DNA from 4 places in the Endozoicomonas sp. genome. Region 1 is predicted to be linked to each of the others. Evidence: predicted binding sites of a transcription regulator. Region 1 holds the regulator's gene; each other region holds the start of a gene.
What was found. The regulator PhoB, encoded in region 1, activates phosphate uptake and scavenging genes when phosphate is short. The targets are predictions, from matches to a motif close to TGTCATANNNNTGTCANA.
Positions count from the first base shown of each region.

Region 2: the regulator PhoB is predicted to act here: its motif matches at 3,445-3,462, upstream of pstS (phosphate ABC transporter substrate-binding protein PstS).
Region 3: the regulator PhoB is predicted to act here: its motif matches at 3,768-3,785, upstream of ACOCLE_RS19595 (ABC transporter permease subunit).
Region 4: the regulator PhoB is predicted to act here: its motif matches at 2,168-2,185, upstream of ACOCLE_RS25700 (Na/Pi symporter).

Region 1 covers NZ_OZ239981.1:5,019,399-5,025,327, forward strand. The annotation lists gene ACOCLE_RS22535 (hypothetical protein) at 1-348, shown strand, start outside; gene phoR (phosphate regulon sensor histidine kinase PhoR) at 417-1,760, opposite strand; gene phoB (phosphate regulon transcriptional regulator PhoB) at 1,891-2,580, opposite strand; gene ubiA (4-hydroxybenzoate octaprenyltransferase) at 2,722-3,627, opposite strand; gene ACOCLE_RS22555 (DUF3050 domain-containing protein) at 3,793-4,605, shown strand; gene ACOCLE_RS22560 (chorismate--pyruvate lyase family protein) at 4,602-5,141, opposite strand; gene ACOCLE_RS22565 (BMP family ABC transporter substrate-binding protein) at 5,203-5,929, opposite strand, start outside.
Region 2 covers NZ_OZ239981.1:1,343,270-1,349,198, reverse strand. The annotation lists gene tnpC (IS66 family transposase) at 1-1,324, opposite strand, end outside; gene eno (phosphopyruvate hydratase) at 1,490-2,782, opposite strand; gene ACOCLE_RS05870 (DUF406 family protein) at 3,054-3,338, opposite strand; gene pstS (phosphate ABC transporter substrate-binding protein PstS) at 3,551-4,600, shown strand; gene pstC (phosphate ABC transporter permease subunit PstC) at 4,678-5,619, shown strand; gene pstA (phosphate ABC transporter permease PstA) at 5,630-5,929, shown strand, end outside.
Region 3 covers NZ_OZ239981.1:4,364,539-4,370,467, forward strand. The annotation lists gene pstA (phosphate ABC transporter permease PstA) at 1-1,399, opposite strand, end outside; gene ACOCLE_RS19595 (ABC transporter permease subunit) at 1,424-3,724, opposite strand; gene ACOCLE_RS19600 (Na+/H+ antiporter family protein) at 4,389-5,708, shown strand; gene ACOCLE_RS19605 (PLP-dependent cysteine synthase family protein) at 5,877-5,929, shown strand, end outside.
Region 4 covers NZ_OZ239981.1:5,816,719-5,822,647, forward strand. The annotation lists gene ACOCLE_RS25695 (transposase) at 1-859, opposite strand, end outside; gene ACOCLE_RS25700 (Na/Pi symporter) at 944-2,116, opposite strand; gene ACOCLE_RS25705 (glutaredoxin family protein) at 2,442-2,729, shown strand; gene tnpC (IS66 family transposase) at 2,680-4,185, opposite strand; gene moeA (molybdopterin molybdotransferase MoeA) at 4,473-5,681, opposite strand; gene mobB (molybdopterin-guanine dinucleotide biosynthesis protein B) at 5,708-5,929, opposite strand, start outside.

The sequences.
Region 1 (5,929 bases):
ATCATTTCTCGTCTGAACGATGTTCTGACTGAGAAGCAGGAAGCTCGCGTTAAAGACGAAGAAAAGCGTAAGAAGAAGCAGGAAAGCATTGAAGCGATCAAGCAGATTATGGCTGACCGTGGTGTTTCCATGAATGACCTGGGTCTGGGTAACCTGGAACTGGATGAAGCTGCACCAAAGCGTCGCAGAAATATTCAAAAGTACACTTTTGAATATGAGAATGAATCAGGTGAGCGCATCAAGTGGGAAGGTGCTACCACTGGCCGTCTGCCACGTGATTTTCAAGCTTACCTGGAGCGCACTGGTAAGAAGCGTCTGGACTGCGCTTTGGAACAGATCGAAGAGTAAATACTGTTTGATCTTTCGTAAAAAAGGGCCAGAAAGGCCCTTTTTTATTTAATAGGCTGTGTTTAACCTCAAATATCTGGCTCTTTAGCTTGGATCACTTTGGTCGAGTTGATTCTTGATAATGGGAAATGACAGATAAACCGACTGCCTTTGCCCGGATGACTACTGATACTGATACGACCTTCGTGCCTTAACAAAACATGTTTTACAATCGCCAGCCCTAAACCCGTACCACCTGTTGCGTGGCTTCGGCTTTTATCCACACGATAAAATCGCTCGGTCAGTCTTGGAATATGAACAGGGTCTATGCCTACACCATTGTCCTGAATCATAAGGTGACCACCCTCTGGATCCTGCCACCACTTCACATGAACCTTTCCACCCGAAGGTGTATAGCGGATGGCATTATAAACCAGATTGGAAAATGCACTGCGTAACTCCATGGCGTCACCAGTGACTGAGGCATCTTCTGCACATTCCAGTTGTAACTGGTGCTGGTTTTCACCACTCAGTGCTTTAGCGTCATTTATTATTCCCAAAAGCAGTGGCTTCAGTTTTACTGTCTGGCTTATTCTTTCCGGTTCAGTCGCTTCAAGACGTGAAAGCAATAAAAGGTCTTCGATCAGGCGCTGCATTCTTGATGCCTGTTCCTGCATCTGGCTAAGAGCTCGCTTGAACATAGGCGGCGTATCAGGATTCATTTCCATTCCGTCGCTCATTGTCTCAAGATAGCCAGAAATGACCGTCAGGGGCGTCCTCAGTTCATGAGAAACATTGGCAACAAAGTCTGTTCTCATTATCTCAAGCTGATGTAAACGACTGACATCTCTTACTAAAAGCAGTCGATTGCCCTGACCATAAACGGTAATTGCTATTTGCAGTTGTCGGTTTTCGTGGGCAGGGGAGTCAATCTTAATTGGTTCTTTGCCTCGGCTATTTTCCATATAGCTGGCGAATTTGGGATTTCTAACAAGGTTCGTCAGAGGTTGCCCCTGATCATCGGGCATTTGCAGGCCAAGCAGTTCGCCTGCAGCACGGTTCCACCACTCAAGGCAACCATTTTGGTCTGCCATGATTATCCCGTCGTTTAGGGCGGCAGTTGATTCCTGTATGCGCTCAATTACGTTAGCAAGTCGCTGCTTTGAACGACTATGTCTACGTTGTATTCGATAAATGCCATCAAAAATCTCGCCCCAGATTCCTTTGCTTTCAGGAGGATCCAGCTCTTTATGAGCGGCTTCATCAAGCCATCTAAGCAGACGATGTAGCTGATGATGATTCCAGACTAAATACGACAAGGTAGTAATAAAAAGTCCTAGAAAAATCTGGTCAACTAACCAGCCTGCAAGCAGCCCGATTGCAAGAACGGACACCATTCGACCAATAAACCAGGATCGGAGAGAGCTTGTCACATGTAATACCGGAGTTTGTTTAGCCTATGGCTATTGAGCCTGCTCATGATCCTACTGTCACCTGCTGATGTCGACGAAAAATATTCTGACATCCTGTTTATGTTATCCAGGTAAAATCCCGAATCAGGTTTTATGCCTTGGTAGAGAAGCGGTAACCAGTACCTCTGACAGTCTGAATGTAATTTTCATAGTCACTGCCCAGAGCTTTTCTAAGACGACGGATATGTACATCAACCGTTCTCTCTTCAACATACACATTGCCACCCCAGACTTGGTCAAGCAATTGGCCACGGGAGTAGGCACGTTCCTGATGAGTCAGAAAGAACTGCAGCAGTCGGTATTCAGTTGGTCCCATCTCTGCGGGGTTACCGTCAATACTGACGCGATGACTGACAGGGTCGAGTGCCAGCCCTTTAACGACAATAGGTGATTGTTCGTCCATACCTTGGGTTCTGCGAAGTACCGCCTTGAGTCGAGCAGCCAGTTCACGGGGGGAGAAAGGTTTCGTGATGTAATCATCTGTCCCGGTTTCCAACCCCTGGATTTTATGATCCTCTTCACCTTTAGCTGTCAGCATAATGATTGGAATTTCTGCCGTCATCTGGTCACGCTTTAGTCGTCTGGCCAGCTCAATACCAGAAATATCGGGAAGCATCCAATCCAGCAGTATCAAGTCTGGCCTGCTATCAACCACCAGTGAATGAGCCTGTTTTGCATCAGCGGCTTCCAGACACTGGTATCCCGCCATTTCCAAAGCCATAGCGACCATTTCCCTGATGGGTGTTTCATCATCCACAATTAAAATTGTTTTGCCAGACATGAGAATACCCCGAGATTGAATGCAGATTTATTCAACAACTAATTATCTATGTTTCAGGTATTACAACGGCAAAATGTTACAGAAAAATGACGTAGTATGAAATTTGTCAGGGTCACCGTAAGTACGGTGACCTGCAGATGCTTATTGTGAGCAGAGAATGCCAAGAAAAATAACTGCTCCAACCCAATGGTTAGAAAGAAAGGCTTTGAAGCAAGGATCCCTTTCACGGTTACGGGTTGACCATTGCTGATGAGTAAAGCCAGCAGCCGCGGCAACAAGACTTAAATAGAAGGGCCAGGCCAATTCAAGCTGCAGCCCCAGCATGGCCATCGCTACCAGAGTAAAAGCCTGAAAGCAGCCGATAATCAGGTTATCCATTTCACCAAATAAAATGGCTGTGGATTTAATACCAATTTTCAAATCATCGTCTCTGTCCACCATGGCATACTGGGTATCGTAGGCAACGGTCCATAGTAGGTTAGCTGTAAACAAAAGCCATGCCTGAGTTGTCAATGTACCGGCTTCAGCTGCATACGCCATGGGGATTGACCAACCAAATGCTGCTCCCAGTACCACTTGAGGTAGGTAAGTGTGTCGCTTGGCAAAAGGGTAGGCAGACGCCAGTAGCAGGGCGGCAAAGGAAAGGTAGATGGTTAAAATATTGGTGGTCAGTACCAGTGCAAAGGCGATTAAAAATAGACTGGCGGCATATATAAGGGCTTCTTTGGGCGTTATTTTTCCCGTCACTAATGGGCGCTGATGAGTTCGTTTTACATGACCATCAAAATGCCGGTCAGCATAGTCATTAACAACGCAGCCAGCACTGCGAGTCAAAATGACGCCCAGAATGAAAACCACAAGATTGTGTACAGTGGGAGTACCATCAGCAGCAAGCCAAAGCGCCCATAGTGTTGGCCATAACAATAGATAGATACCAATAGGACGATCTAGGCGAGCCAGTTGAATAAAGTCTTTCCAGCGTGGCAGATGCTGATCAAGCAGCTCTGCACATTTATTAGAGCCTGTTATTGATTGTATGAGTTTCATCTGCGCCCGTAAAAACCTGTGTTTTGAAAATAGTCAGGGCCTTCCAGCCGATAAATGTTGTGCCGATAAACATAGGTGAGCAGCCAGGCTGCCATGTATCCAATGTCTATGTAGTCTTTGTTTTGTCGGCCTGCCAGAGCCAATCGCTTACAGCAGGAGACTATCATGTTTACAAAAGACTTACGCCCTCTTCGAGAACAACTTTTCAATCACTCCCTTTACCAGAAAATTGATAGTGTGGAAAAGTTGTCGGTCTTCATGGAAGCTCATGTATTTGCTGTATGGGATTTTATGTCGCTGGCGAAAAGATTGCAGCTTGAGTTTACTTCCATGCAGCTACCCTGGGTGCCTGTTCCGGATGCCCGGTCTGCCCGCTTCATTAATGAAATTATTCTCTATGAAGAGACGGATAAGGATCGGCATGGTACACCAATGAGCCATCTGGAAATGTATCTCGCAGCCATGCGTGAAGTATCAGCAGACACCAGCAAAATTGAGCAGGTCATTTATAGCATTAAGACTGGTGTTCCCTGGCAGCAGGCCCTGGTGGTTGCTGATGTGCCAGAATATATTCAGGCATTTGTTTCGGATACGCTGAAGGTAGCCCAACATGGTTCATTACCAGAGGTGGCCAGCTATTTTCTTTTTGGGCGTGAAGATGCCATTCCGGAGATGTTTTCTTCTTTGTTGAATCATTGGGAAATCCCTCCGAAGTCAGTTCCTTCCATGACTTACTATCTGGAGAGGCACATCGACCTTGATGGAAATGAGCATGGCCCAGCTGCAGAGAGTCTGCTGAAACAGTGTATCAATGGAGACAAAACTGCAGAGCAGGCTGCAGTTGATAAAGCTAAAACGGCCATCTCATCTCGGTTACGATTTTGGGATGGTCTTGAAGAACAAATAGACAGAGTTACAGCTGAAGAGCAGCAGGGGGCTGCTCATGAAGCCGAGACTATCGATGAGAGTAACGCTTAGCGTTGCTCACGCTCAGGTAGAAAAACCTCACAAACCGAGATAGGTTTTTCTCTCAGGTAAAACAGGGATCGCCTGGCCCAGGCGATTTCTGTTTCAAAATCGAAATCGAGTTGTGAGTTAAATTGACTGGCTTTCATATCGGTAACTTCTATCGGTCCTCGACGCAGGCCGGGCTGACTGAAAATGTATTCACCTAATGGCTTGTCTCCCAGTTCCAACAGTACTTTATTCTCACCAGACAGGCTTGACTCAGGCAAAACACTGCGGGCAAAAACAACTGGTTGACCTGAGCCAAAAAGCAGGACTTCTCTTATACTGGCACGTTGATCATCACAATGAAGAAAGGCCTTCTCTGATGCATCAGGTTCCTGCCAGTCATGGGAGATGACTCGGACAAAAAATTCATTGTTGTGTACTTGCTTCAGCCGCCGGGTAAGCGAGTGCTGATCCAGAATCATTTCACGAAGAGCATCAGGAATCGTTTTGGCTTCTTGAGCGGGTTGCCAGTTCATATCAGCAAAATCAGCAAGGGGCATCAGCAGTACATCCTGCCTGAAGTCGAACCAACGACTCCAGGATCTGTCAATCAAGTGGGGATTAATTAGGCAATGAGCCTTCAACACCCTCCACATACCAGTTCATGGAAAGAATATCACCATCGTTCAGCTTTGTACCCTCTGAAACTTTGATGGAACCATCCTGCGCTTTGATGGGACCTTCAAAAATAGTAAATGTTCCATCTGCAATCTGTTCCTTGAAGGTTTCGACCTGAGCAATGACTTTTTCGGGTATGGCTTTGTTATAAGGTGCCATTTCAACCATGCCTGCCGAGAAACCACCCCATACATCTTCTGGCTTCCACTGCTTATCCAGTACCGCTTTGGCCGTATCGGTATAGAAGCCACCCCAGTGAACCATGCTACCGGTCAGGTGGGCATCAGGGCCAAAGCGGGTCATGTCCGTGTCATAGCCAAAGGCGTACACGCCCTTGTCCTGGGCAGCCTGCACCGGAGCAGGTGAATCGGTGTGCTGGTTGATGATGTCGGCACCCTGGGCAATCAGTGACTCAGCCGCTTCACGCTCTTTGGCTGGGTCGTACCAGCTATTGATCCAGACCACTTTCACCGTTGCGTCAGGGTTTACACTGCGAAGGCCAAGCGTAAAGGCATTGATTCCCTGGACCACTTCAGGAATCGGGAATGAGCCAACATAGCCAATCACATTATTCTTGGTCATGTGTCCGGCGATAACGCCAGTCAGGTAGCGACCTTCATAGAAACGGGCAGAGTAGGTGCCAACATTCTTCCCACGTTTGTAACCAGTC
Region 2 (5,929 bases), 2.4 Mb from region 1:
CATCACGTTCACTGCCATTGTTATCGAAGGGAATTGAAAAGTCCGACATGAAGCGCAACGTTTCAACCTTAAACTCAATAAGCCTTTTGAACAGGTTGTAGGCCTTGGTATTCCTGACCTTCTTACGTCCAAGCACCTGTCGTTGTTTTTCCATATAAGCGGTTTCCTTCGTGAGAGCCCTTTGAAGGATTTGGTCGTATATCGTCTCAATGCGAAGCTGTATTGCACCAGGCATTTGAGTCAGACCGGCTGCTTTGTATTTCTTGCAGAAGTGCCAGGAGAGCGTAAGCAATTTCATCAGCCGCAGAGCCAGCTTATTCGCATCCCTATCGACAACTCCCTGAAGCTCTCTCAGATGATGGGCATTACAAAGCACATGCACTGCCGCATAGGCAAAGTAGGACTTCCAATGATCGTGAACCAGAATGCCTGCAAAAGTCAGCAGGATGCCCATTGCATCCATTGCTTCACAACCTCGCCTTTCTGAGAGGTAGTAAAGCGTCCATTGGTCATCTCGCATAATGTGTAACCACCACAGTGAACCGTCAACCCGCATGCCAGTTTCATCCGCTCCTGCAACCGGACTTTCTTGTAAAGCATCGCGGATACTCTGCTCAGTAGAGGCCAGGTTCTCATGGGTATAGGCAACAAAATTGGCAACAGAGCCTGCGCTGACACTCATGCAATAAATAGTATTGAAATACTCAGACACCCGGTGATATGGGATGAAGTGATACTGGTTTAAATGAACAGCCATTGCCTGAGTCACTTCTCCGTATTGAGCAGCGGCTTTCACTCCTTGGGGAAACTCAGCGGTGTTCCGTTTACCACAAGGACATACTTTAACGTCTGCCCAGTACGCGGTAACTTCAAATTCTCCGGGTCTACCTGGATCAAAAACCTGTCGCTCAATGTATTTGGTGGGTTTAATATCGATAAGCGAAGACTGGCAACAGCAACATTTTTCAACCTTCAGATGCCTGACATAATCGGGTAAGGCGACACGTCTCAAACAAGAGCCTTGATGACCTTTCTGGCCACCTGGTTTATTGCCTGAAGATGGTCTAAGGCTTTTGGGGTTCGGTGTTTCCTGTGAGGAGCAGGGGGCTTCTTTGGAAGATGTATCACCTTTATCACTCCCTTTTTTACTGGGCTTTTGATAACCATCTGACGATGGTGGCTTACTACTGTTTTGACTGTTTTTATTAACCCTTTCTTCCAGTTCGCTGCAACGTTCCCGTAAAAGCGCATTCTCGGTCCGAAGCTCTTCATTCTCTTTAAGGAGAGCTTCGGTAAACGGAGTAGCTGGGAAGTCTGGTTCCATACTGGAGATTTGTTAGAAAAATTGAGTATAAGATGATGGTCGAAAAATCAGAAAATTCCAGATTTATATGAAGGGTGCTGAATAGTTACAGTAAAACGAAGCAAATTCACCCCATAAAAAAGGGAGGCTATAAGCCTCCCTTTTTCAACCAGCATTGACGGCTAATCAGGCACGCTTGAATTCAGCGATACCACGATAAGGCGCTTTGCCTTCCAGCTGCTCTTCGATACGGATCAACTGGTTGTACTTGGCAACACGGTCAGAACGGCACAGGGAACCGGTCTTGATCTGGCCAGCACAGGTACCTACCGCCAGGTCAGCGATAGTGGCGTCTTCGGTTTCACCGGAACGGTGAGAGATAACCGCAGTGTAGCCAGCATCTTTCGCCATCTTGATCGCTTCCAGAGTTTCGGTCAGGGAACCGATCTGGTTGAACTTGATCAGGATAGAGTTAGCGATGCCCTTGTCGATACCTTCTTTCAGAATCTTGGTGTTGGTTACGAACAGGTCGTCACCCACGATCTGGATCTTGTCGCCCAACAGTTCAGTCTGGTACTTGAAGCCGTCCCAGTCAGATTCGTCCAGACCATCTTCGATAGAGATGATTGGGTACTCTTCGGTCAGACCTTTCAGGTAGTCAGAGAACTCATTGGAAGTGAAGACTTTGCCTTCGCCTTTCAGGTTGTACTTGCCATCTTCGTAGAATTCAGAAGCCGCACAGTCCATAGCCAGAGTGATATCGGTACCCAGAGTGTAACCGGCAGCTGCAACAGCGTCTTTGATCACAGCCAGGGCGTCAGCATTGGAAGCCAGGTTTGGTGCAAAACCACCTTCGTCACCAACCGCAGTGTTCAGGCCTTTGTCAGATAGTACTTTCTTCAGAGCGTGGAATACTTCAGCACCCATGCGCAGCGCTTCAGCGAAGTTCTTGGCGCCAACTGGCTGAATCATGAATTCCTGGATGTCGACGTTGTTGTCAGCGTGCTCACCGCCGTTCAGGATGTTCATCATTGGAACCGGCATGGTGAACTGACCCGCAGTACCGTTCAGCTCAGCAATGTGAGCGTACAGAGGCATGCCTTTGTCAGCAGCAGCGGCTTTGGCAGTAGCCAGAGACACCGCCAGGATAGCGTTGGCACCAAGCTTGGCCTTGTTGTCAGTACCGTCAAGATCGATCATCTTCTGATCCAGACCACGCTGGTCGTTGGCATCAAAACCAAGCAGTGCTTCACGGATAGGGCCGTTAACATTGGCAACGGCTTTCAGAACGCCCTTGCCCAGGTAGCGGGACTTGTCACCATCACGCAGTTCCAGAGCTTCGCGGGAACCAGTAGAAGCGCCGCTGGGAGCACAGGCAGTACCAAAGGCACCAGACTCAAGAATGACGTCAGCTTCAACAGTGGGGTTACCACGAGAATCGAGGACTTCGCGAGCCTTGATTTCCTTGATAGCGGTCATGAGATACTCCGGGTGAAGAATTCGGAAATTTCAAGTGAGAGGTAAGCAATACCGTAAAACGGATGCGGCATTGTTACGGGAGGGGCAACTATACCACCGGAAAATCCTGTGTCAAAGCCTTACAATTTCGCTGGACACCGCGCCATTCTTGAGCTTCGTGGATTTTTGATCGTTACTGTTAATTACTGTCAATCGCCTGTTAACCATCGTTTAAACCGAGCGACAATGATCAAACAGTAATCAAACAACAAAAACAATGTAAGTAAAGTTACTACCTGAGATACAGCTCAAAAATCAGCTTCTCAGCTGTGCAGTCAAAGTCAAACATGGCATCGATGGTGACACTGCCCGACCGGTGATTTACCGTTTTCTTTATCTGGCAATGATCAGAAATGCTGTTTGCCAATGCTTCCATCTTCGCCATCTGATCGTTTGCCTGTTGCTCATTATCCCCTTCTATCGTCATTTCAAGGTGAGTGTCACCTGGTACAATCACCTCACCAATTTCAAAACAGTGATCGGCATCAACCTCCAGCTCAACGGTCGTATTCTCCATATCAGTTCTCCTGTTATGAAAACACAAATAGCAGGGCACCCTTACAATAGTAGAAACAAATCGATGTCGTACAACTTCCTGTAGATCAACTCAATCTAAAAAAAACTGTCATATAACTGAAACATTAGAGCAATATTTCTGTAACAGTCCCCCCCTATTCTTGCTCCCATCAAACACAAACACTCTCAAAGCGTTTTCGGGGGAAAAGAACCATGACGTTCTTAAAGTCAGTTGTCGTATCCTCAGTTTTAGCTGCCGCTGCTTTTTCCGGAGCAGCCAGCGCAAAGTCAATCAACGGTGCTGGAGCCAGCTTCCCGCATCCTGTCTATGCCAAGTGGGCAGAAGAGTACAACCAGGAAACCGGCGTCAAAATAAACTATCAGGCCATCGGTTCCGGTGGTGGTATTCGCCAGATCACAGCCAAAACCGTTGATTTTGGAGCCACCGATGCGCCTTTGGATCAACAGAGACTCAATGATGAAGGCATGATCCAGTTCCCAATGGTGATGGGCGCTATTGTTCCGGTCGTTAACATTCCGGGTATTGAACCAGGCGCCCTGAAACTGACCGGTGACATTGTTGCCGACATCTATATGGGCAAGATTAAAAAGTGGAATGATGAGCGCATTACCAGTATCAACCCGGATCTGAAGATTCCAGGACAATCCATTTATGTTGTTCACCGCTCAGACGGTTCAGGAACCACCTATAACTTCACAGACTACCTGAGTCAGGTCAGTGAAACCTGGAAAAACGACGTCGGCACCAACACCGATATCACCTGGCCAAAAGCAGCAACAACCATTGGCGCTAACGGTAATGCCGGTGTGGCCAACTTTGTCCGCCGCACCCGCGGTTCCATTGGTTACGTCGAGTATGCCTTTGCCAAACAGAACAACCTGAGTCACACCCAGCTGGCCAGTGCTGAAGGCAAATTCCTGCAGCCAACCATGGAAACTTTCCAGGCAGCCGCAATGAACGCTGACTGGAAAAATGCGCCTGGCTTCCGCCTGCTGCTGAATAACCAACCTGGCGCTGATTCCTGGCCAATGACCGCTGCCACTTTCATCCTGATGCATAAGGATCAGGTCGATGCCGGACGCGCCAGAGAGATCGTCAAGTTCTTCGACTGGAGTTATGAAAACGGTGGCGAGCTGGCAGAAGCGCTGGATTTCATCCCCATGCCAGACAGTGTTATTGAACTGGTTGAAAACACCTGGAAAGAGCAGCTGACCCATAAAGGCACGGCCATCATCCAGTAACCCAGTGACGTTTATTCAATAAAGTAGGAAGGATCTCAGGGTAATGAGCTAGACGGCTCATTGCCCTCCTGACAGTTATGCATTCCACTACCAGTGCTCTCACATTACGACCTGGCGCAATCAACGGCGATTCCATTTTCCATCGCCTCAGCTTTGCCAGCGCCGTATTAATTTTCCTGGTGCTGATCGGCATCATTCTCTCCCTGATCGATGGTGGCTGGCAGGCACTTGCCAAGTTTGGCCCTGGTTTTATCTTCAGCAATACCTGGGATCCGGTCGGTGGTGAATTTGGTGCCGCAGCCGCTATTTACGGCACTCTGGTTTCGTCACTGATCGCCATCGTTATCGCTATTCCCGTTGGCCTTGGCACTGCCATCTTTCTGGCCGAACTGGCGCCAGAGTGGATCAGTAAGCCCGTAGGTATGGCCATTGAACTGCTGGCTGCTGTGCCCAGTATTATCTACGGTATGTGGGGACTGTTTGTCTTTGCCCCCTGGTTCTCTGAAGGTTTCCAGTTCTGGGCATTAGAGAATCTGGTCAATATCCCCCTGATTGGTCCCTGGTTTGATGGTCCTCCCATCGGCATCGGCCTGCTGGCTGCCGGTATCATTCTGTCGTTTATGATCCTGCCCATCATCACCGCCCTGACCCGCGATGCCCTGAAAACCGTGCCGAATGTGGTTCGTGAAGCAGCCTACGGCATTGGCGCCACACCCTATGAAGTCATTACACGGGTACTGCTGCCTACCATCAAAAATGCCGCTGTCGGTGCTGGTATTCTGGGTCTTGGCCGTGCCCTGGGTGAAACCATGGCGGTCGCTTTTGTGATTGGCGGTGCCAACCGCATTGAGACATCGCTCTTTATGCCAGCCAGCTCAATCTCCTCCACAATTGCCCAACAGTTCAATGAGGCCACCAATGAACTGCACATTGCATCTTTGATCAGTCTGGGGCTGGTGCTCTTTATCCTGACCTTTGTGGTGATGGGTGCAGCGCGCATCCTGTTGAGAAAGCGTTAAGGAGTCGGTGATGTCATTACGAAAACTCAAAAATCAGGCCTTTATCGGTTTCTGCATACTCTCAGCACTGTTTGGCCTGGTTGTTTTATCCAGCGTACTGTACAGCCTGGTTGGCAAGGGTATTGCCGGCATGGGACTGCATATTTTTACTGAGCTGACACCCGGACCAGGAAGTCATGGCGGACTGAAAAACGCCATTGTAGGCAGTTTGATGCTTACCACTCTGGGCATTGTTATTGCCACACCGCTGGGTATTCTGGCCGGCACCTGGTTATCCGAGAGCAATCAGTCGTCAAAAGCGGCGGAAATG
Region 3 (5,929 bases), 650 kb from region 1:
CCGCCAGTATCAAGCCGGTCATCATGGCTGGGCTTGCCATGGGCAGCACGACCCGCCATAGAGTCTCTGCCTTGGTCGCACCAAGCGCCAGGCTCCCTTCACGAACAGAGCGGGGAATACGGGACAATCCCTCTTCCGTGGCGACAATCACCACCGGCAGGGTCAGCAGAGCCAATGTGATGGATGCCCACAACAACCCTGGTGTACCAAATGTCGGTGATGGCAGGGCCTCTGCAAAAAACAGATTATCGATTTTTGCTCCGGCGAAGTAGATGAAAAAACCAAGACCAAAGACCCCGTAAACAATTGAGGGAACCCCAGCGAGGTTATTTACAGCCACCCGAATAGCCCGGGTCATCCAACCCTGACTGGCGTACTCCCGAAGATAGACGGCAGCGATGACACCAAAAGGGGTTACCATAATGGACATCAGAATCACCATCATGACCGTACCAAAGATGGCGGGGAATACACCGCCTTCGGTATTGGCTTCCCTGGGGTCATCAAGAATGAACTCACCGACCTTATCAAAGTAGAAGCTAATTTTGTCAGTCAATGACATGGTATTGGGCTGATAGGCACGAACCACTTTACTGATTGGCTGTTCCAGTGTTTGTCCATCAACCGTTCTGGCAACAAAGCTGTCACGGTTGAACGCCCGGTAAAGATCTCCCAGCTGGGTTTCCAGCTGCTGATATTCCTGATTCAGCAGTTTGCGTTCAGCCTGAATCTCTGCCTGACGAACCAGGTCGATATCACCGCTCAGCTCCAGACGACGTTCTGCGAGCCTTAGCTGCTCTATTGAGGCGTTGATTGAACCAATGTCGTGCTTTTCAATCTGGTAGATTGCCTCATAAATCACGAGTGCCCGATCTAAGCGCTCATTGAAGACGGTCCAGGCCGATTCACCACTGGCAACAGTGGCTCCGCCTTCCTTAACTGAATCAAGGAAGCCGTAGAAATTACCCCACTCACGACGCTCAAGGACCATGATGTCTTCAGGGTGTTGCCGGTTGCTTAACCACTCATCCACGATCCAGACAAAGTCAGCACCACTCAGGTCCCGGTTGCCCTGCTTCAATAAGTCGCGGGTATAGAGCTCCTGCCCATCGACCACGTCGAGGCCTGATGACTCCAAACGGGTCGCAGGCACTTCTTCACTGTCGGTAATTTCTCCAGCAACCATTCTGATGGTCTGCCCAGGAGGCTGATAATCGGCAACAATGATCTGGCCTGGCCAGAAGTGTCCCAATCCTCGGAAGGCAATCAAACCCAGCAGCCCAATCACCAGAACAAGACTAATGGCAACAGCGCCGGCATTTAACCAGACCCAGGGGGAACCACTTTTAACCCATTCACCTACAGAGCGTTTTCTAGAACTTAGAAGGGTATTTTTCATGGTGATTTCCTTTCCTTTTCCCTTCTAGAGCGAGCTGTATTTCTTACGGAGTCGATGACGCACCATCTCCGCCGCCGTGTTAACCACAAAGGTAAACAGGAACAGCACCAGAGCGGCAAGGAAGAGAATTCGGTAATGGCTGCTACCCACTGCAGACTCAGGCATTTCAACGGCAATATTGGCCGCCAGCGTCCGCATTCCTTCAAAAATATTGGCATCCATAATGGGTGTATTGCCTGTCGCCATCAAAACGATCATGGTTTCACCCACAGCCCTTCCCATACCAATCATCACTGCAGAGAAAATACCCGGACTGGCCGTTAACAGAACCACACGGGTCAGGGTCTGCCATGGTGTTGCGCCCAGAGCCAGTGAGCCATAGGTCAAGTGTCTGGGTACGCTGAATATCGCATCTTCCGCGATGGAGAATATGGTTGGAATAACGGCAAACCCCATGGCCAGTCCTACGACCAGGGCATTACGCTGGTCATAGGGAATACCCAGCTCTGTTGTCAGCCAGGTTCGCATATCGCCATCAAAGAGCCACAATTCAAGGTTGGAGCTGAGTGACATGGCCAGGGCACCACTGATTAACACCACGGGAACCAGTAACCCGGCCTGCATACCATCAGGAATCCGGTGACGAATGCTTGAGGGCAAGCTGTCCCAGCCAAAAGCAAACATCAGGATGCCTGCTGGCACAAAGAGCAACAGGGCAAAAATACCCGCCAGCTGATTCTCAATCAGAGGCGCCAGCCAGAGTCCAGCAAGGAAACCAAGAATGACCGTTGGCAGGGCTTCCATAAGCTCGATAACCGGCTTTACCTTTCTGCGCATGCCCGGAGCCATGAAGTAGGCTGTATAGATTGCCGCGCAAATCGCCAGAGGTGCTGCCAGCAACATGGCGTAAAACGCCGCCTTGAGAGTCCCAAACGATAAAGGCATCAGGCTGAGCTTGGGCTCAAAGTCATTATTGGAAGCAGACGACTGCCATATATAATCAGGCTGACTGTAAGACTCATACCAGACCTTTCCCCAGAGGGCTGACCAGGAAATTTCCGGATGCTCATTCTCAATGTTCAGGAACTGAGTCTCGCCCTGACTTTCCAGAATCAGATAATTTCCTCTTGGTGCTACGGCCATTTGGTCAATTCGACCAGTGGAGAGAGGCTCCACCAGCAGAGAACGGTTTGCTGTCGTGTAAAACAGGCCTACCTGACCATTAACATCCGAAGCCAGAAACCCCTTGCGCCGGTGCTCTGGAACAATCTTATCAACGGGATCATTACTGAGACTGAAAGAACGAATATTCTTAAGGTTCTGGCTGCCATCTTCGCGAACCATAAACCACTGAACGATATTGCCCTCGGAGTCACCGACCAACAGGGACACCCCGCCTAACAGGAACGCCAACTCGGTAACGTCTACTCCCTGGGCAGTTAGATTGAGCGTCGCGTGGATATAGGGACGATCAATATTGCTGATATTGATAACCGTCAGTTGACTGCTGCCACTGAGGACGTAAAGCCAGGTTTGTTCGGGATCGATGAGCAACTGGCGGATTTCAAGATCATCTTCCACAGAAAGCCCACTGATAACGGGCAGTACGACTGACTGCTGCTCAATAGTGACTGACTCGGTTAAGAAATCTTCTTCCTTGTTAAAAACATCCATCAACAGCTGGTTATCGATGCTGGCGGCAACCAGGAGCCTTTCATCACCATCACTGATCGCCAGCTGTGAAACCGGGGCTGAAATATCGCTTATGGAAAAGGGCTTCCTGTCATAGGGATAGTTGACTTCTGGTGTGATCTTCCGGCGGTCATCAGGCCAGGTGATCTTATAGCCCTGCTCAAAAAGGATGATCTCACCTGTAGTGAGACCCGCTGCCATTAGATTAGAACCGGAAGCATCCTTTACCACCCGGGACACACCACTGCCTCCAGAGACGGGCAATGACTCGCTCTGTAGCCATTCACCGGTTTCCGTTGAGAAAAAAAGCAGATTACCAGAAGCCTCTGCTTTCATTGCGACCTCTGCCTGCTCCTCAACGGACAGAAACATGGGGACGTTTTTCTCGTCGATGGAGATCTGGGCCGATGGGTAAGAAGCAACCTGCGTAATCTCCGCACTTTTGAATAGCGGCAGAACCTCATAAAGCAGGTAAAAGAAAATCAGGAGAATCGCCAGAATCACACCAAGACCACCGGAGGCAACCCCCCAGCGGGCAAGACGGTCTTTTAAGAAGCGCAGAGAACGATATTTTTTTAGTGCCGGTGTATTGAAATCAATACCCGGGCTGTTATCTATCGATTTTTGATACATAGCGCAAGCCGGATTAAATCATGCTCGTAACATACAGAATCAATATGACAGTAATGTGACAATGGAGAATTTCACTCCACGCATGGCAGATAAAAATAAGTATTTACTAACCCAAAATCATCCTATTTGAAGGCCATCTCATATGACTGTGCTCTTTCCAGAGCATCTAACTAAATTGAGATAAACGCATTGGTTTTTCATAACCATAAAGATAAAAAATAATTGCCTGAACAGATAGATCATTGTAATTTAGCGACTGCTAAGGGTTGCTGTAAGCATAAAATTTCTGAGCTTACAGAGCTGTTGTAAGAGCATAATGATCAGAGAAAATAACGATGTTGCCCAGAAAGCTACTAACCATGCGAAGTGCTGACACCCGATCAGAACAGTGTAACTCTGCCCTTTCTATTGCCTCTTCCCTGCATTCCCACCGACACCATCTCCACCATTGATCTAATGGTTCGGTCATGCCCGAACACATTTACTTTTATCGCTTGAGCTTCTAGCCTCAATGTGGAATATAAAAATTCCCAACTAGAAAAAAAGATCTCAAGGCAAAACTAATCGCTGGATGCGACTGCTCTTAACGAGCTCTACGCTGATCTGCTACGGATTGTGCTGTGGATTGAAGTATCGCAAACCAATATAACAAAACTGGATTACTATGAACGCTGTCATTTTGGCTGTTGCCATCATGCTGACCTTGAGTGTCTTGCGTGTAAACGTTGTACTCGCACTTTTTCTGGGTGCTATCGGTGGTGGTCTTGCAGGAGGACTGGGGTTTGATGCAACGCTTACTGCTTTTACCGAGGGCTTGGGGGGTGGTGCCAGCATCGCCATCAGCTACGGTATGCTGGGTGCCTTTGCCATGGCCATCTCCGCATCTGGAATTCCCCAGTGGCTGGCTGACCGTATTATTCAGCGGGTAGCTCGCACTCACAAAACCGCAGGTATCCGAATCTCGATCCTGGGAAGTATCCTTCTGATGGCATTTGCTTCTCAGAACATTGTACCTGTCCACATTGCCTTTATTCCCATTCTGATTCCACCGCTGCTGGGCGTTTTCAGCTCTTTACAGCTGGACCGCAGAGCGGTGGCGAGCACGCTCTCGTTTGGCTTGATTGCAACCTATCTGCTGGTACCCATCGGCTTCGGGAATATCTATCTGACCCAGATCCTGGCGGGCAATCTCAACGATAACGGCTTGAACATTGACCCAGACCTGATGCCATCCGCCATGGCTCTACCGGTACTTGGCATGTTTATTGGTCTGCTTGTTGCCGTGTTCTGGACATACCGGAAGCCTCGCCATTACCACATTGAAGAGAATGCCCTGGAAACGGCTGAAGAAAACCAGCAGTCCATGGAGCCAAAGGCAGTTTTGATTACTCTGGCATCCATCGCGGCAGCACTCGGTGTTCAACTGTTCACAGTCTCTATGGCCATGGGTGCAGCCACAGGCTTCATGATGATGATCCTCGGCGGCATCGTAAACTGGAGAGAAGCGGATGATGTCTTTGCCCGAGGCGTAAGAATGATGGCCCTCTGCGGGTTTATCATGATCTCTGCATCCGGCTTTGCTGAAGTGCTGAGAGCAACGGGGGATATTCCGGCTCTGGTCGCCATGGTTGAGGAACTGGTGTTTGGCAGCAAAGCGCTGGCTGCGTTTCTAATGTTGGTTGTCGGGTTACTGATCACCATGGGTATTGGTTCTTCATTCTCGACCATTCCCATCATTGCGACACTCTATGTCCCTCTGGCACTGGCCCTTGGCTTTTCGCCTCTGGCTACAGCAGCGATTGTTGGTGCATCCGGTGCTCTGGGTGACGCAGGCTCTCCAGCCTCGGACTCTACCATTGGCCCAACCGCCGGGCTTGATGTCGATGGGCAGCACGACCACATTCGTGACACCGTCATTCCAACATTCATGCACTACAACATTCCCATGATCCTATTTGCCTGGATTGCAGCGATGATTCTGTAATCAGCAATGATCATTGGCCAAAGGCTCGTCTCAGCCTATGGCCAATGATTTCCTGTGCACAGGTACTTTAATCTCCTTCCTGCTATATCGTTAAAACAATCCATTCCAAGCCACTCTCCATTTTTGCCAATACTGTGGTCGCCAGTACAACTGTTGGTTACCACTTGTATGACTCAAAAAACATCGATACTAGATCTGATCGGCAATACCCCACTTATCCG
Region 4 (5,929 bases), 800 kb from region 1:
TCCTGACCTGCTGCTTTCCTCTCACCTGAAAGCGCTCAATACTGCAGAGTTGTTTCAGCGCCCGGTGATACTCTTCGATCGCCCAATGGTGCAGGTGAAGTTCATTAAAGCCTACCTGTGGTGATACCTCTGATCCAGCATGGGGTGTGTAGACGACGTAATGGCGCAGCTCGTTTTTTAGCCGCGTCCGGTACAAACGCACAGAACCAAAATTACGTAGCCAAACGGTTATTCCCTCTTCAGGAATCTCCAGGCTCTGCACTTGTTGGTAGTCACCCTTTTGGATAGAAACAGTACGGTTGCTTTTAACGGCAAACATAAAACCCAGACCGTTGTTTTTCACAGTCTTCAGGTTTGCGGCACTGCTATACCAGGAATCCCCCGTAACAAATGCAGGTCGTAAGCCCCATACAAGTACTTCTTTCAGCATCTCGAGAAAATAATCATTTTTGGACTTTCCGTCCGCAGAGTCATAGATACGGAAATTGACAGGAAGGCTATAGCCTTTGATATCGGTGTAATAGAGCGTTATGAGATTAATGCCCTTGACGGCTTTATGATGCTTGCCCGAGTAATGATAGCCGATGAATGCCGTGTAGTTACTGTACGGCTTATCCAGCACCGTATCATCAACCGATAGCGTGCCCCCATCAAGAATCAGCCTTGCGGCTACTTCCATGAAAAGGTCATTGGGAGCAAAGTCTTCACGTTGTAGAAAACGGTTAACGCTGTGGTGTGACATATCTCCGATCTCACTAAGGCGAGTACAGGTTGCTGATTTCGGCTCACACAATAGAAACCCTGTATATTTCGGCAAATCACACCCAGCTGTTGTAGGTCTTGTTATCTTTCTACGCACGACGACATCCGCTATTTTTTGCTGATCTAGCAATTTTTACAGCTGCCTGTCAATGCGAAAGTCCTAGGAGAGCTATCTCTCCAATCAAGCTGTCAGGAAAATGATGATACCTGGCAGGATGAAGAAGGCGATGAACAGATAGGCAAAAGCGTACATTCTGTTCTTAACGGCCAGATCAGACAGTTTGTCAGCCATAAACAGTGGGATTTCTCTTAGCCACTTGATGCCGTAAATCAGTACCACGGCACAGAAGTTAAAGAAGAAATGCACCATGGCGATGGTCAGTGCAGGCAGTGCTGCAGGACCGGTAATGGCTGTAGCAGCCAGCAGAGCCGTGATGGTTGTACCGATATTAGCACCCAGAGTAAAAGGATACATTTGTCGTACAGTAAACAGGCCATTTGCAACCATCGGTACCATCAAGCTGGTGGTGGTTGATGAAGACTGAACCATCACCGTCATGGTCATGCCGGACAGAATGCCGCTGATTGGACCACGGCCAATGGATTTGTGCAGCGCATCCTTGGCTTTACCCACCATGACCTTCTTGAGCAGCTTGCCAAGACGAACCACTGAGAAAAAGATCAAGACAATACCGATAGCAATCATGGCAATACCAGACAGCGTGCTGTCAGGCAGTACAGATACAAAGCCCTTGATAATGTCTTCGGCCGGTGATGTTAACGGGTCAATAAAGTTCAGGCCTTTCATTGACATATTCTGACCGCCAACCAGCATACTTGCTACGGATGCTGAAAGCTTGCTCAGGAAGCCAGTGAACAGTTCCAGTGGCAGAAGGATCAGAACCGCCAGCCAGTTAAAGAAGTCGTGAACTGTAGATGCGGCAAAGGCCTGTTTGAATTCTTTATGGCAGCGAATGTGACCAAGACTGACGATGGTGTTAGTAATGGTCGTGCCGATGTTGGCGCCCATGATCATCGGGATCGCAAGATGAACCGGCAGGCCGCCAGCTACCAGACCCACAATAACAGAAGTTACTGTACTGGAAGACTGTACGAGCGCTGTCGCCAGTGTACCCGCCAGCAGACCCATGATGGCATTGTTGGCAAAACTGAACAGCTGTGCTGCCGCTTCACTACCACCCACCGCCATTTTAAAGCCGGAGCCGATGACACTAACAGCTACCAGCAGAGCGTAGATCCAAAGAACAACACGCAGCCAGATACGACCGTAATGGCGCGTGGTCATGGTTTTGAAATCAGCGCCCTGTGAAGAAGCAGATGTCATTTCAGACATATAGAGTGCACCCTAGTGCTTATAAAGTTGATGGTAAAAATATCGAGTATTTGTGACAGTTTTATGACAATTTCTTCACAAAACTGACATATGCGGCGTCTCCTTAATTCGGGACTGTAATGATGTGTTTGATACTGGGTCTCATGAAGAGTTCACATAGTTAGCCGTCAGGTTTGGCTTTCACGGGGGCAGGGTTGTCATACTGAAAAGGCTTGCTGATATCCACTGGACTATATTAAGGAAAGAGATGTCGTGGTATTAGCTTTTTCTTAGCTTTTTACCTGATTGATTGTTAAGGATTTTTTCTTGAATAAGGATGTTCGGATTGAAAACCGTAATCATTTTTCTCCTTGTGCTTTTTGTCTACCAGAAATGGGATGACATCAATAATTATATTAATCCACCACCTGACTTTTCTGTTCAGCATGGGGGCAAAGTGATTCTTTACTCTGCTGAGTGGTGTGGCTATTGCAAGGAAACCCGCAAGTTACTCGAGCATCAAAATATTCCTTTTTATGAGTATGATATTGAGAAGTCTGCTGAAGGCTTTAAACAATTTGTAACTATTCAGCACCCAGCAAAGGCGTATTGTTGTAATTTCGAACCGCTTTAAGAAGCGCCTGAAATATGTTCAACCCCTGCTTTTTAGCAGATGATAAATAGCTTCGGATTCGGGTAAACATGGTACCTCCGTCTTCGCTTCTGAAGCAGCCTGAGATCTTCTGCTTAAGTTTGGCCATCCTGGCATCACGTTCACTGCCATTGTTATCGAAGGGAATTGAAAAGTCCGACATGAAGCGCAACGTTTCAACCTTAAACTCAATAAGCCTTTTGAACAGGTTGTAGGCCTTGGTATTCCTGACCTTCTTACGTCCAAGCACCTGTCGTTGTTTTTCCATATAAGCGGTTTCCTTCGTGAGAGCCCTTTGAAGGATTTGGTCGTATATCGTCTCAATGCGAAGCTGTATTGCACCAGGCATTTGAGTCAGACCGGCTGCTTTGTATTTCTTGCAGAAGTGCCAGGAGAGCGTAAGCAATTTCATCAGCCGCAGAGCCAGCTTATTCGCATCCCTATCGACAACTCCCTGAAGCTCTCTCAGATGATGGGCATTACAAAGCACATGCACTGCCGCATAGGCAAAGTAGGACTTCCAATGATCGTGAACCAGAATGCCTGCAAAAGTCAGCAGGATGCCCATTGCATCCATTGCTTCACAACCTCGCCTTTCTGAGAGGTAGTAAAGCGTCCATTGGTCATCTCGCATAATGTGTAACCACCACAGTGAACCGTCAACCCGCATGCCAGTTTCATCCGCTCCTGCAACCGGACTTTCTTGTAAAGCATCGCGGATACTCTGCTCAGTAGAGGCCAGGTTCTCATGGGTATAGGCAACAAAATTGGCAACAGAGCCTGCGCTGACACTCATGCAATAAATAGTATTGAAATACTCAGACACCCGGTGATATGGGATGAAGTGATACTGGTTTAAATGAACAGCCATTGCCTGAGTCACTTCTCCGTATTGAGCAGCGGCTTTCACTCCTTGGGGAAACTCAGCGGTGTTCCGTTTACCACAAGGACATACTTTAACGTCTGCCCAGTACGCGGTAACTTCAAATTCTCCGGGTCTACCTGGATCAAAAACCTGTCGCTCAATGTATTTGGTGGGTTTAATATCGATAAGCGAAGACTGGCAACAGCAACATTTTTCAACCTTCAGATGCCTGACATAATCGGGTAAGGCGACACGTCTCAAACAAGAGCCTTGATGACCTTTCTGGCCACCTGGTTTATTGCCTGAAGATGGTCTAAGGCTTTTGGGGTTCGGTGTTTCCTGTGAGGAGCAGGGGGCTTCTTTGGAAGATGTATCACCTTTATCACTCCCTTTTTTACTGGGCTTTTGATAACCATCTGACGATGGTGGCTTACTACTGTTTTGACTGTTTTTATTAACCCTTTCTTCCAGTTCGCTGCAACGTTCCCGTAAAAGCGCATTCTCGGTCCGAAGCTCTTCATTCTCTTTAAGGAGAGCTTCGGTAAACGGAGTAGCTGGGAAGTCTGGTTCCATACTGGAGATTTGTTAGAAAAATTGAGTATAAGATGATGGTCGAAAAATCAGAAAATTCCAGATTTATATGAAGGGTGCTGAATAGTTACAACAATTTAAAAGACTGAAAGGGAAGGGCGTTCCGCTAGTGTTTATTGGTGGCGAAGTGGTCAGGGGGTACGACCCATCACAAATTCTCAGGCTTGCAAATGAGCACTAAGTTCTCTTGAGTAAATCGATTCAATCAGCCAAAAGCAGGCAAGCCTCCTTATATCAATAAGGAGGCTTGCCGATTGTTGGGGAAATATTTACTGTAAAAGCTCATCAAAGAGCTGCACTTTCACCAGATCACCGTCTTGTTTATCACCATCCTCTTCGGCCAGCACGATATAGCAGTCAGAATGACTCATTGTACTGAGAACACCAGAACCCTGATGACCCGTGGACATGACCTGAAGTTCACCGGATTCACTGTAAACCAGTCTTCCTCTCTGAAAATCCCTGCGCCCTGGACGCTTCTTGAGCTGGGTTTGCGTGTGCAGTGTGAGTTCAACTTTTTCTACCGGCTGCTGGTTCATCATATGGCGCAATGCTGGAGCCGCCAGCTGCTGGAAGGTGACGGTAGCCGATACTGGATTACCGGGCAGACCAAAGAAAACACTGTTTGGAAGTTGTCCAAAAGCAAAAGGCTTGCCCGGCTTGATGGCCAGTTTCCAGAAGCCGGTTTCTCCCAGTTCATCAAGAATGTCTTTAGTGTAATCTGCATCACCAACAGAGACACCACCGGAACTGATCACTGCATCAGCCTCCTGATCGGCTTTCAGGAACGCCTTTCTTAATGCCTCTTTATCGTCAGGAATCTTGCCAAGGTCGATGATTTCGACGTCCAGTTTTTTAAGCATGGCTTTGATAACAAAGCGATTACTGTCGTAAATGTCGCCCTGTCCCAGTGGCTCACCTGGAAGTTTCAGTTCATCGCCGGTAGAAAATACGGCTACTTTGACTTTTCGATAGACAGTGACATTGGCAATGCCCAGCGAGGCCAGCAGTCCGATATCCTGAGGGCGGACTTTCCGACCCGGTGTGAATACCTGAGAGCCTTCCGGAATATCTTCCCCTGCTTTTCGGATATTGTTGCCGATCTTCTCTGGTTTCTGGAGAAAATGAATACCCTGATCTGTGGTCTCAGTCTGCTCCTGCATAATAACCACATCGGCAGCTTTGGGAATGCTGGCGCCCGTCATGATACGAATGCAGTGTCCGGCGGGAATCTCTCCGGAAAAAGGGTGCCCTGCCAGGGACTGTCCTGCCAGGGGTAAGGTGTCATGGCTCTGCAAATCCTTCAGGATCAGGGCGTAACCATCCATGGCAGAATTGTCATGAGAAGGCACATTGATAGGCGATACGATGTGCTCTGCTAATACTCTGCCAAGGCTGTCTTCCAGAGAAACGGTCTCTAATCCAGATACTGGTTTTACACCGTCGATCAGGGTTTCCAGTGCTGCTTCCAGCCTCATTAATCCATCAGTTGCACAGCAGTCACTCATGCTTGGCCTCGTTCATGTCTATGGCAGAAGTTCTCAATAAAACCGGCAATGTGTTCGGGGCGGTTGATATCCAGTTCTGCCAGATGATCAGGAAGATTGATGCCGGGATTGCCATCCCAGGCTATGGCAATGATATGGGGGTCATCAGTAAACAGGAAGGGCTTTTCATAATCACTGCGATGAAGCTCGATTTTAGGTATGGGTGCCTCTCGAAAACC